3 regions of the Blautia sp. NSJ-175 genome follow, and region 2 is predicted to be linked to each of the others. Evidence: predicted binding sites of a transcription regulator. Region 2 holds the regulator's gene; each other region holds the start of a gene.
The links. Region 2 encodes Rex, which represses fermentation and respiration genes when NADH is low (regulators of the CRP and FNR family bind a similar motif). Its sites were predicted from a motif close to ATTGTTAANTANTTAACAAT; they were not measured.

Region 1 (3,214 bases), on a different contig from region 2:
CTTCCGGATGCTGTGATCGCCTGTGTGGGCGGCGGCAGCAATGCCATGGGAGCCTTTTATGAATTTATCCGGGAGGAGCAGGTACAGCTTATCGGATGTGAAGCGGCAGGCCTTGGCGTGGATACAGAAAAGCATGCTGCCACCATCGCCAGAGGTTCAGAAGGTGTCTTCCACGGCATGAAATCCCTGTTCTGCCAGGATGCGTACGGACAGATCGCGCCGGTATATTCCATCTCCGCGGGGCTTGATTACCCCGGCATCGGACCGGAACACGCCAATTTGAATGAGACAGGCAGAGCAGAATATGTGCCGATCACAGACGTGGAGGCAGTGGAGGCATTTGAATACCTCTCAAGGACCGAGGGCATTATCCCGGCCATAGAAAGCGCCCATGCAGTGGCATACGCAAGAAAACTGGCACCAACTATGGACAAAGATAAAATCATTGTTGTAAATATTTCCGGCAGAGGCGATAAGGATGTGGCTGCCATAGCACGATACAGAGGAGTGGAGATCTATGAATAAAATACAGCAGGCATTTGAAAACAAAAAAGCATTTATTCCCTTTATCACAGGCGGGGACCCCACGCTTGACGTGACAGAGCAGCTTCTGTACGCCATGGAGTCGGCAGGGGCTGACCTGATCGAGATCGGCATACCGTTTTCCGATCCCACAGCGGAAGGCCCTGTGATCCAGGAGGCCAACGAGAGAGCTCTGAAAGCGGGATGCACAACAGATAAATTGTTTGACATGATACAAAGGGCGAGAAAGAAAGTCACTGTGCCTATCGTATTTCTGACTTACGTGAATCCTATTTTTACATACGGCAAGGAGCGCTTCATGAAAAGATGTGTGGAGTGCGGGATAGACGGCATCATTGTTCCGGATATGCCCTATGAGGAAAGACAGGAGCTGGCACCTGCCTGCGACGCCTACGGGATTGATATCATCCCCCTCATAGCGCCCACGTCAAAGAACCGCATCACCATGATCGCAAAGGCAGCAAAAGGCTATATCTACTGTGTCTCCTCCTTGGGAGTGACCGGGGTGAGAAGTGAGATCAGGACAGACATCGGTGCCATGGTGGAGCTAGTCCGTCAGGCTACGGATGTACCGTGCGCAGTGGGGTTCGGAATATCTACCCCCGAGCAGGCGTATCACATGGCAAAGGTTTCAGACGGAGCCATCGTGGGTTCTGCAATTGTTAAAATTGTGGCAAAATACGGAAAAGATTGTGTGCCTTATGTGGCTCAGTATGTAAAAGAAATGAAGGCGGCAGTGGACCGGGCAAAGGGTTGAAAACAGCGGAGGATGGGCAGTTCCATCCTCCCTTTTTATGCAGAAAAATCCATATGGCGGAATATTACCTGCGCGTATTATGCAAGTCTGACAAAAAACATACACAATAATTAAATATTTCACAAATTCTTGTTGAAAAATTCCCGGAAAAAGGGTACAATTATAATCGGCAGAAATTGGTTTTGTCTTTTAACTCAACAAAGTAAAACCAGGAGGCGATTTCTGCATGAAAGCCGGATTATCACGCAGATTTTTCGTGCAGAATCCAGGTAAATAATAAAAAATGGAGGGCTGATAAATGAGTAATACAGCACAAAGCTTGGCAAGTAAAAGAATTGCTTCTTTACTTGATGAGAACAGTTTTGTTGAAATCGGCGGCTGTGTCACAGCCAGAAACACAGATTTCAACTTATCTGAAAAGGAAACACCGGCAGACGGTGTCATCACCGGTTACGGTGTCATTGACGGCAGCCTGGTGTATGTGTACAGCCAGGATGCTTCCGTTCTGAACGGAACCATCGGTGAAATGCATGCCAAAAAGATTGTCAGACTTTACGACCTGGCAATGAAGACAGGCGCTCCGGTGATCGGACTTGTGGACTGTGCAGGTCTGAGACTGCAGGAAGCTACAGACGCACTGAACGCTTTTGGCGAAATTTACACCAAACAGGTTATGGCGTCAGGTGTGATTCCGCAGATCACAGGTATCTTCGGGACCTGCGGCGGCGGTCTTGCAATCGTTCCGGCTCTTACCGATTTCACCTTCATGGAGGAGAAGAGCGGTAAACTGTTTGTAAACTCCCCCAACGCTTTAGAGGGAAATGAAATTTCCAAATGTGATACATCCAGCGCAAAATACCAGAGCGAAGAGGCTGGCCTGGTAGATGTTCTGGGAAGTGAGGAGGAAATCCTTGCACAGATGAGACTGCTGATATCTATGCTGCCTTCCAACTACGAAGACAATTCTTCCTATGAAGACTGCACTGATGATCTGAACCGTGTATGCCCGGAACTGGAAAACTGTGTTGGTGATACTGCCATTGCTCTTTCCCAGATCGCGGACAACAATGAGTTCTTTGAGGTAAAAGCTGCATACGCAAAAGACATGGTGACAGGCTTCATCCGTCTGAACGGCGCTACTGTGGGCTGCGTTGCCAACAGAAGCGAAGTTTACAACGATGAAGGGGAGAAGACAGAGTCCTTTGACAAGGTTCTCTCTGTGAGAGGATGCAAGAAAGCAGCAGATTTCGTTAAATTCTGTGACGCTTTTGAAATTCCGGTACTGTCTCTGACAAATGTAAAAGGCTACAAAGCTACAAAATGCTCAGAAGCCAACATTGCCAAGGCAGCGGCACAGCTTACTTACGCATTTACAAATGCAACCGTACCGAAGGTGAACATCGTGATCGGTGAAGCGTTCGGAAGTGCATATCTGGCAATGAACAGCAAATCCACAGGAGCGGACATGGTATTTGCATGGCCGGGCGCTCAGATCGGTATGATGGACGCGCGTCTTGCAGCTAAGATCATGTATGCAGACAGCGATGCTGCTACGATCAATGAAAAGGCCGCTGAATATGCTGACTTACAGTCAAGCGCAATGGCTGCTGCCAAGAGAGGTTATGTGGATTCCATCATCGAGGCAGAAGATACAAGAAAATATGTGATTGGTGCTTTTGAAATGTTATTCACAAAGAGAGAAGATCGTCCCAGCAAGAAACACGGCACGGTTTAGGCGAGGTGAATCATATGAAGCAGACATGGAAAAAATTAATTGGTTTAATCCTGATCGGAGTATGCGTCCTGGCTATGACAGCCTGCGGCAGCAGCAAAGACTCCACAGGCGGTTTGAAAAAGCTGGACGATGCCACCGTTGACTCTCTGGTGGAGAGCTTCGGAAGTGTTGTCGGCAAC
Region 2 (3,214 bases):
CATGAGGATGCCAAAGAGCACGTCCCCGCTTCCCGCTGTTGCCATACCGCTGTTGCCGGAGGTGTTGATAAATATCTCCTCGCCGCCGTCGGAAATGACGGTACGTGAATCTTTACACACGACTGTCAGGTGATATTTCCCGGCAAAACGTTTTGTCAGGTAAAGAGGCGCTTCCTTCCACTCCTCCACAGATACCCCGGAGATTCTGGAAAACTCACCCAGATGCGGTGTCACAAGGACCGGTGCCGGATACTGGGACAGCACTTCCATTCTGCCGGCCAGCAGATTCAGGCCGTCCGCGTCGATCAGCAGAGGTTTTCTGCCCTCCGCCAGTATGGTATACAAAATATCTTCCGCCTGCTGTCCTGTGCCGAGTCCCGGTCCTACCCCGATCACATCAGCCCATGCAAGCCCTTCCCGGATCTGTTCTTTTCGGATCTCTTCATCGTCATAAAAGCTGTACATGGCCTCCGGCAGCATTGTGGTCAGTGCCTGACGGTTCTCTTCCCTGGTATGTACCTTTATCATGCCTGCGCCGGCCCTAAGAGCCGCACAGGCGGAGAGATATGCCGCGCCGCTTATATCCCGGCTGCCGGCTGCCAGGAATATTTTCCCGAAAGTTCCTTTGTTCCCGTCCGGCTTTCTCGCCGGAATCCGGCACAGATCCTTCTCCTCACAGCTCTGTATGGACAGTTCAAAATCATTCTGAGGCAGCCTGTAGATTCCGATATCAGCCGTCCTTACCTTGCCCGCGCAGGATGCGCCCGGGTAGAATAAAAGACCTGCCTTCTCATAAGCAAAGGTGACTGTCACATCAGCCTTCACTGCGCAGCCCAGCACTTTCCCCGTATCAGCACTGATACCTGATGGAATGTCCACTGCCATGACCTTTGCCCCTGACCGGTTCAGAGCTTCGATGGTGTCCCTGTATTTTCCGCCCACTTCCCTGGACAGACCTACACCAAAGACAGCATCTACTATAGTAGTATATTCAGCAGGTACTGCATTCTTGACAAAGGATATATGATAATTTTCTGCAATTTTCACTTGCTTTCTCATTTCTTCTGTATAATGGTCCTTTTTTCCAAGTATACAGATATCTGCCGAGACACCTGTCATATGGAGCATACGGGCCACCGCTACGCCGTCCGCACCGTTATTTCCGGTACCGCAGAGCACCAGAACTCTTTTCAGAGGAAAATTTTCCTCCCGAAGTGCCTGACAGACACTCAGAGCTGCCCGCTCCATAAGTACCAGGGAGGGAACCCCGATCTCGTGGATCGTGTATTCATCCAATAGCTTCATCTGTCCGCCGGTTACGATTTGTTTCATATCATACACTCCTCTCTTATTCCGGTATGAATCAGGGAAGTCTGTCAAACCTTCCTGCAGAGCAAAAGGCCGCCGCAAAAATTCCGCAGCAGCCTTTTCTTACTTTTTATGTTCGGTCACATAACAATTCAGGTTATAAGACAATCGCATGAGGCTCTCAGAAAGGTGTACATTTTCCACGATGACATCCTCCGGGACCTCCAGATCCAGATGTGCGAAATTCCAGATGGCTTTGATTCCGTTTTCCACCAGCAGGTTGGCTGTCTCCTCCGCGTTATTCTTAGGCAGAGTCAGCGCTGCTATCTGAACATCATTATCCTTCAGATACTGGGGAAGTTCATCCATCATAAGAATTTCGTTCCCACGGATAGAGATACCTTTCAGAACCGGATTCACATCAAATATACCCACCACTTTAAATCCGCGCTTTTCAAACTGTACATAATTGGCCAGTGCCTGTCCCAGATTGCCGGCTCCGATGATGATCATGTTGTGGGTCCTGTCGAGCCCCAGGATCTTGGCGATCTCTGTATACAGGTACTGCACATTATAGCCGTATCCCTGCTGCCCGAATCCTCCGAAATTGTTCAGGTCCTGGCGAATCTGGGATGCGGTCACGCGCATCTTGCTGCTCAGCTCGTTTGAGGAAATACGTTCCACACCATCTTCCAAAAGTTCTCCTAAATATCTGTAATATCGGGGAAGTCTTCTGATGACTGCTTTTGATATGCATTTTTCGTCCACGACTTTACCCTCCTTATGTCTAAGTTTTCTGTTTCATATAGGAATATTATATATAATTGTTAAAATAAAGTCAAATACAATTCCAGTTATTGTTGTTTTTATCTGTTGTCAAATTCTGAATTTCCGATATAATAGGAAGGGTGAACCAAAAGATAAAGGAGATTCGTATAAAATGATACTGGCATGTCAAAACATTGAAAAATCGTTCGGAGGCATGAATCTGATCCATGATGCCTCCTTCCATATAGAAGAACGCGAAAAAGCCGCCCTGGTGGGCATCAACGGAGCAGGAAAATCCACACTGCTGCGCATCATCATGCAGGAGATTCCCGCGGACAGCGGAGAGGTAATCTTATCAAGGGGCAGGACCATCGGCTATCTGGCCCAGCATCAGGAGTTGGACAGCGCGCTCACCATCTATGACTCTCTGCTCCAGGTCAAACAGCATATTCTGGATATGGAGCTTCATATGCGCAGAACCGAAAAACAGATGAAGCACGCCCAAGGGGAGGAGCTGGACCGCCTGATGGAGACGTATTCCCGGCTGACCCATGAGTTTGAGATGGAGAACGGCTATGCGTATAAAAGTGAGCTTGTGGGCGTACTGAAGGGACTCGGCTTTCCGGAGAGTGACTTTGAAAAAGAAATCTCCACCCTGTCAGGAGGCCAGAAAACCCGTGTGGCCCTTGGCCGTCTGCTGCTGTCAAAACCGGATATCATCCTTCTGGATGAGCCTACCAACCATCTGGATATGGACTCCATCTCCTGGCTGGAGACGTACCTTTTGAATTATCCGGGAGCTGTCCTTATCGTATCCCACGACCGGTATTTTCTGGACAGGATCGTGACCAAGGTGATTGATATTGACAACGGAAAGGTAAGCTCCTTCAGCGGAAACTATTCCGCCTACAGTGAGAAAAAGGCCCAGCTTCGCAGAGATGCCTACCAGGCCTACCTCAATCAGCAGCAGGAGATCAAACACCAGGAGGAAGTCATTGCCAAATTAAAGCAGTTCAACCGGGAAAAGTCCATTAAGCGGGCTGAGAGCCGGGAAAAGATGCTGGATAAGATTGAAGTCATAGAAAAACCGACTGAGGTAAACGCGTCCATGCGTATTTACCTGAAGCCCCGCATAGAG
Region 3 (3,214 bases), on a different contig from region 2:
GCGTATCACCTTCACCTTGGCATACTTTACAGCAGACAGGGAATCCACCACATGGGAAAATCCTGCGATTCCTGTTGCAAAGGTTCTGCGGACATCGGTATCGATCAGTGCCATCTCCGCTGCTTCATAGTAATACTTGTCATGCATGTACTGGATCAGGTTCAGAGTATTTACATAGAGTCCTGCCAGCCAGTCCATCATGATCTCATATTTGCGGATCAGCTCATCATATTCCAGATATTCGGAGGTGATCGGTTTGTATTCCGGTCCAACCTGCACTCTTGACTTCTCATCCAAACCGCCGTTGACAGCGTATAAGAGGCATTTTGCCAGGTTTGCCCGGGCACCGAAGAACTGCATCTCTTTTCCTGTCTGTGTAGCTGATACACAGCAGCAGATGGAGTAATCATCTCCCCATACAGGGCGCATCACATCATCATTCTCATACTGGATGGAACTGGTCTCCACAGAGATATAAGCAGCATATTTCTTGAAGTTTTCAGGCAGCCTGGATGAGTAGAGGACCGTCAGGTTCGGTTCCGGCGCAGGTCCCATATTCTCCAGTGTGTGAAGGATTCTGTAGTCCGTCTTTGTCACCATGGAACGGCCGTCCTGTCCCATACCTGCCACCTCCACGGTAGCCCAGACCGGGTCGCCGGAGAAGAGCTGGTTGTAAGAAGGAACGCGGGCAAATTTAACCATTCTCAGTTTCATGATAAAATGGTCAACCAGTTCCTGTGCCTCTTTCTCTGTCAGCATGCCATTTTCCAGATCCCTCTGAATATAGATATCCAGGAAGGTTCCCACACGGCCCACGCTCATGGCAGCGCCGTTCTGTGTCTTGATGGCTGCCAGATAGCCGAAATACAGCCACTGGACTGCTTCTTTGGCATTCTCGGCCGGTTTGGAGATATTGTATCCATAGCTTTGAGCCATTTTCTTCATATCGGCCAGAGCGCGGTACTGCATGGTGATTTCCTCTCTCTGACGGATGATCTCATCTGTCATGATACCGCAGCCGCAGTTATCGTAATCTTCTTTTTTCTTTTCCATCAGGAAATCAATACCGTAAAGTGCCACTCTTCTGTAGTCACCTACAATACGGCCGCGGCCGTAGGTATCCGGAAGTCCTGTGATAATCTTGTTATGACGGGCTTTTTTCATCTCCGGTGTGTACGCATCGAAAACACCCTGATTATGCGTTTTGTGATATTCTGTAAAGATTTTATGAAGTTCCGGAGCCGGTGTGTAGCCATTGGATGTGCAGGAATCTTCCGCCATTTTGATACCACCGTAAGGCATAAATGCCCTTTTCAGCGGTTTGTCGGTCTGCAGCCCCACTACCTTTTCCAGGTCTTTTAATTCTTCACTGATATAGCCCGGCCCATGGGAAGTCAGTGAGGATACGGTTTCCGTATCCATATCCAGAACGCCGCCTTTTGCACGCTCCTCTTTCTGCAGTTTTGAAAGTGCAGACCAGAGTTTTTCCGTAGCTTCTGTGGGTCCTTCCAGGAAGTCCTGGTTTCCTTCATACGGCGCGTAGTTGTGCTGGATAAAGTCACGTGTGTTGACTTCTTCCTTCCAGATTCTACCTTTAAATCCATCCCATTGTTTGAAGTTATTCATCTTTGCAAGTCCTCCTTCTAAGACAATAATTGTGTCGGAAACTGTACTGTAATGTGACCGGACTCATTAAAAAAAGCCGGTCCTATCCAGACAGCTTCTGCCCAGACGGTCGGCTAAATCAACGTTATACTCCCTGTGGTTCATTCCACTTCCGCCAGTCATATAACACTTGTAGTATAAAGCATTTTTTTAAGAATTGTCAATAAAAGGAATAGAACTTTTATGTTCTTTTTAGTATACATTGCTGCAGAAAAGATTACTTATTACCGGAATGGATAGCCATTTGCAAAAGGCGGTAATCTGTACATGTGGTTCAAAGGACCGCTGCCCGCACCCAGATCAAGTCCATCCTGCAGCGCACCGGTCAGATAATTTTTTGCGTTCTTAATTGCTCTTTCCAGGGCGTATCCGGCGGCAAGATTGCAGGCAATAGCCGAGGAAAGTGTACATCCTGTTCCGTGTGTATTTGGATTTTCTATCCTCTTTGAAGAGAACCAGATGTATTTTCCTTTCTCATACAGCAGGTCATCAGCTCCATCTGCCAGATGTCCGCCTTTTAAAAGGACAGCGCCGGAACCGTAACACGCTATTTTTTCTGCTGCCCGCTCCATCTCACACGGTGTACTGACAGAAAATCCGCAGAGTGCCTCCGCCTCCATAAGATTTGGTGTCACCACTGCTGCCAGAGGAAAAAGCTCTTCTTTCAGAGCTTCCTGCGCATCTTTGGACATGAGTCTGCTGCCGCTTGTGGAAATCATGACCGGGTCTAAAACTACATCCTGTACCTGGTATGTTCTCAGCTTTTCTGCAATCACACGAATAATCTTTTCATTGGGTATCATACCGATTTTTACTGCATCCGGACGAATATCCGTAAAAACACAGTCCATCTGTTTTGCCACAAACTCCGCATCTGTTTCCCGGATGCCGTATACGCCTGTTGTATTCTGTGCCGTGAGAGCTGTGATCACACTCATGGCGTACATTTTGTGAACGGTTATTGTCTTAATATCCGCCTGTATCCCGGCTCCTCCGCTGCAGTCCGAACCGGCGATCGTCAATACCTTTTTCATCTGTTTTTCCCCCATTCTTCCCAGCTTTCAAGATAAATATCTGCCAGTTTCAACAGTTTTTCTCTGTCCTTTTCCGAATAAAAATCGCGTATAACTGCCACTGTAAACCCGGATTTTTTTGCTGTCTCTGCGGCAAAATATGCATCTTCAAACACCAGAGTTTCTTCTTTTTTTGTACCTAAAATCCCCATCGCCAGCTCATAAATGCGCGGATTTCTTTTGCCTGCTCCGGCCTCTGTACAGGTGAGAAGGCCGGTAAAATATCCATCAATCCCATTATTTTTAAGAGCTGCCTCGATCAGAGGTCTGTCCGTAGATGTGGCAATGCACATTCTGACATTACGGCTCTTTAAATCCTCCAGTACCTGCAGAACGCCCGGTTTTATCCGAATCACTTTTTCATAACAGTCATATATCATCCTGTTGAATTCGTCAATGATCTCATCGCGTTCCAGGCGGATCCCGTAACTGCTGCGGAAATACTCTGCGGATTCCTCCATGGTCATGGTCTCCAG

Region 1: a site for Rex is predicted at 1,407-1,426, ahead of MUB35_RS20765 (acyl-CoA carboxylase subunit beta). Genes of this name have one in related genera too.
Region 3: a site for Rex is predicted at 1,811-1,830, ahead of pflB (formate C-acetyltransferase). Genes of this name have one in related genera too.

Annotation. Positions count from the first base shown of each region.
Region 1 covers NZ_JALIFQ010000015.1:40,587-43,800, reverse strand. Annotated here, with positions in the region: gene trpB (tryptophan synthase subunit beta) at 1-525, shown strand, start outside; gene trpA (tryptophan synthase subunit alpha) at 518-1,300, shown strand; gene MUB35_RS20765 (acyl-CoA carboxylase subunit beta) at 1,599-3,035, shown strand; gene MUB35_RS20760 (OadG family transporter subunit) at 3,050-3,214, shown strand, end outside.
Region 2 covers NZ_JALIFQ010000020.1:61,014-64,227, forward strand. Annotated here, with positions in the region: gene MUB35_RS23740 (bifunctional ADP-dependent NAD(P)H-hydrate dehydratase/NAD(P)H-hydrate epimerase) at 1-1,332, opposite strand, end outside; gene MUB35_RS23745 (redox-sensing transcriptional repressor Rex) at 1,432-2,076, opposite strand; gene MUB35_RS23750 (ABC-F family ATP-binding cassette domain-containing protein) at 2,249-3,214, shown strand, end outside.
Region 3 covers NZ_JALIFQ010000006.1:304,430-307,643, reverse strand. Annotated here, with positions in the region: gene pflB (formate C-acetyltransferase) at 1-1,626, opposite strand, end outside; ZMP/ZTP riboswitch at 1,719-1,798, opposite strand; gene thiD (bifunctional hydroxymethylpyrimidine kinase/phosphomethylpyrimidine kinase) at 1,890-2,699, opposite strand; gene MUB35_RS12240 (HAD family hydrolase) at 2,696-3,214, opposite strand, start outside.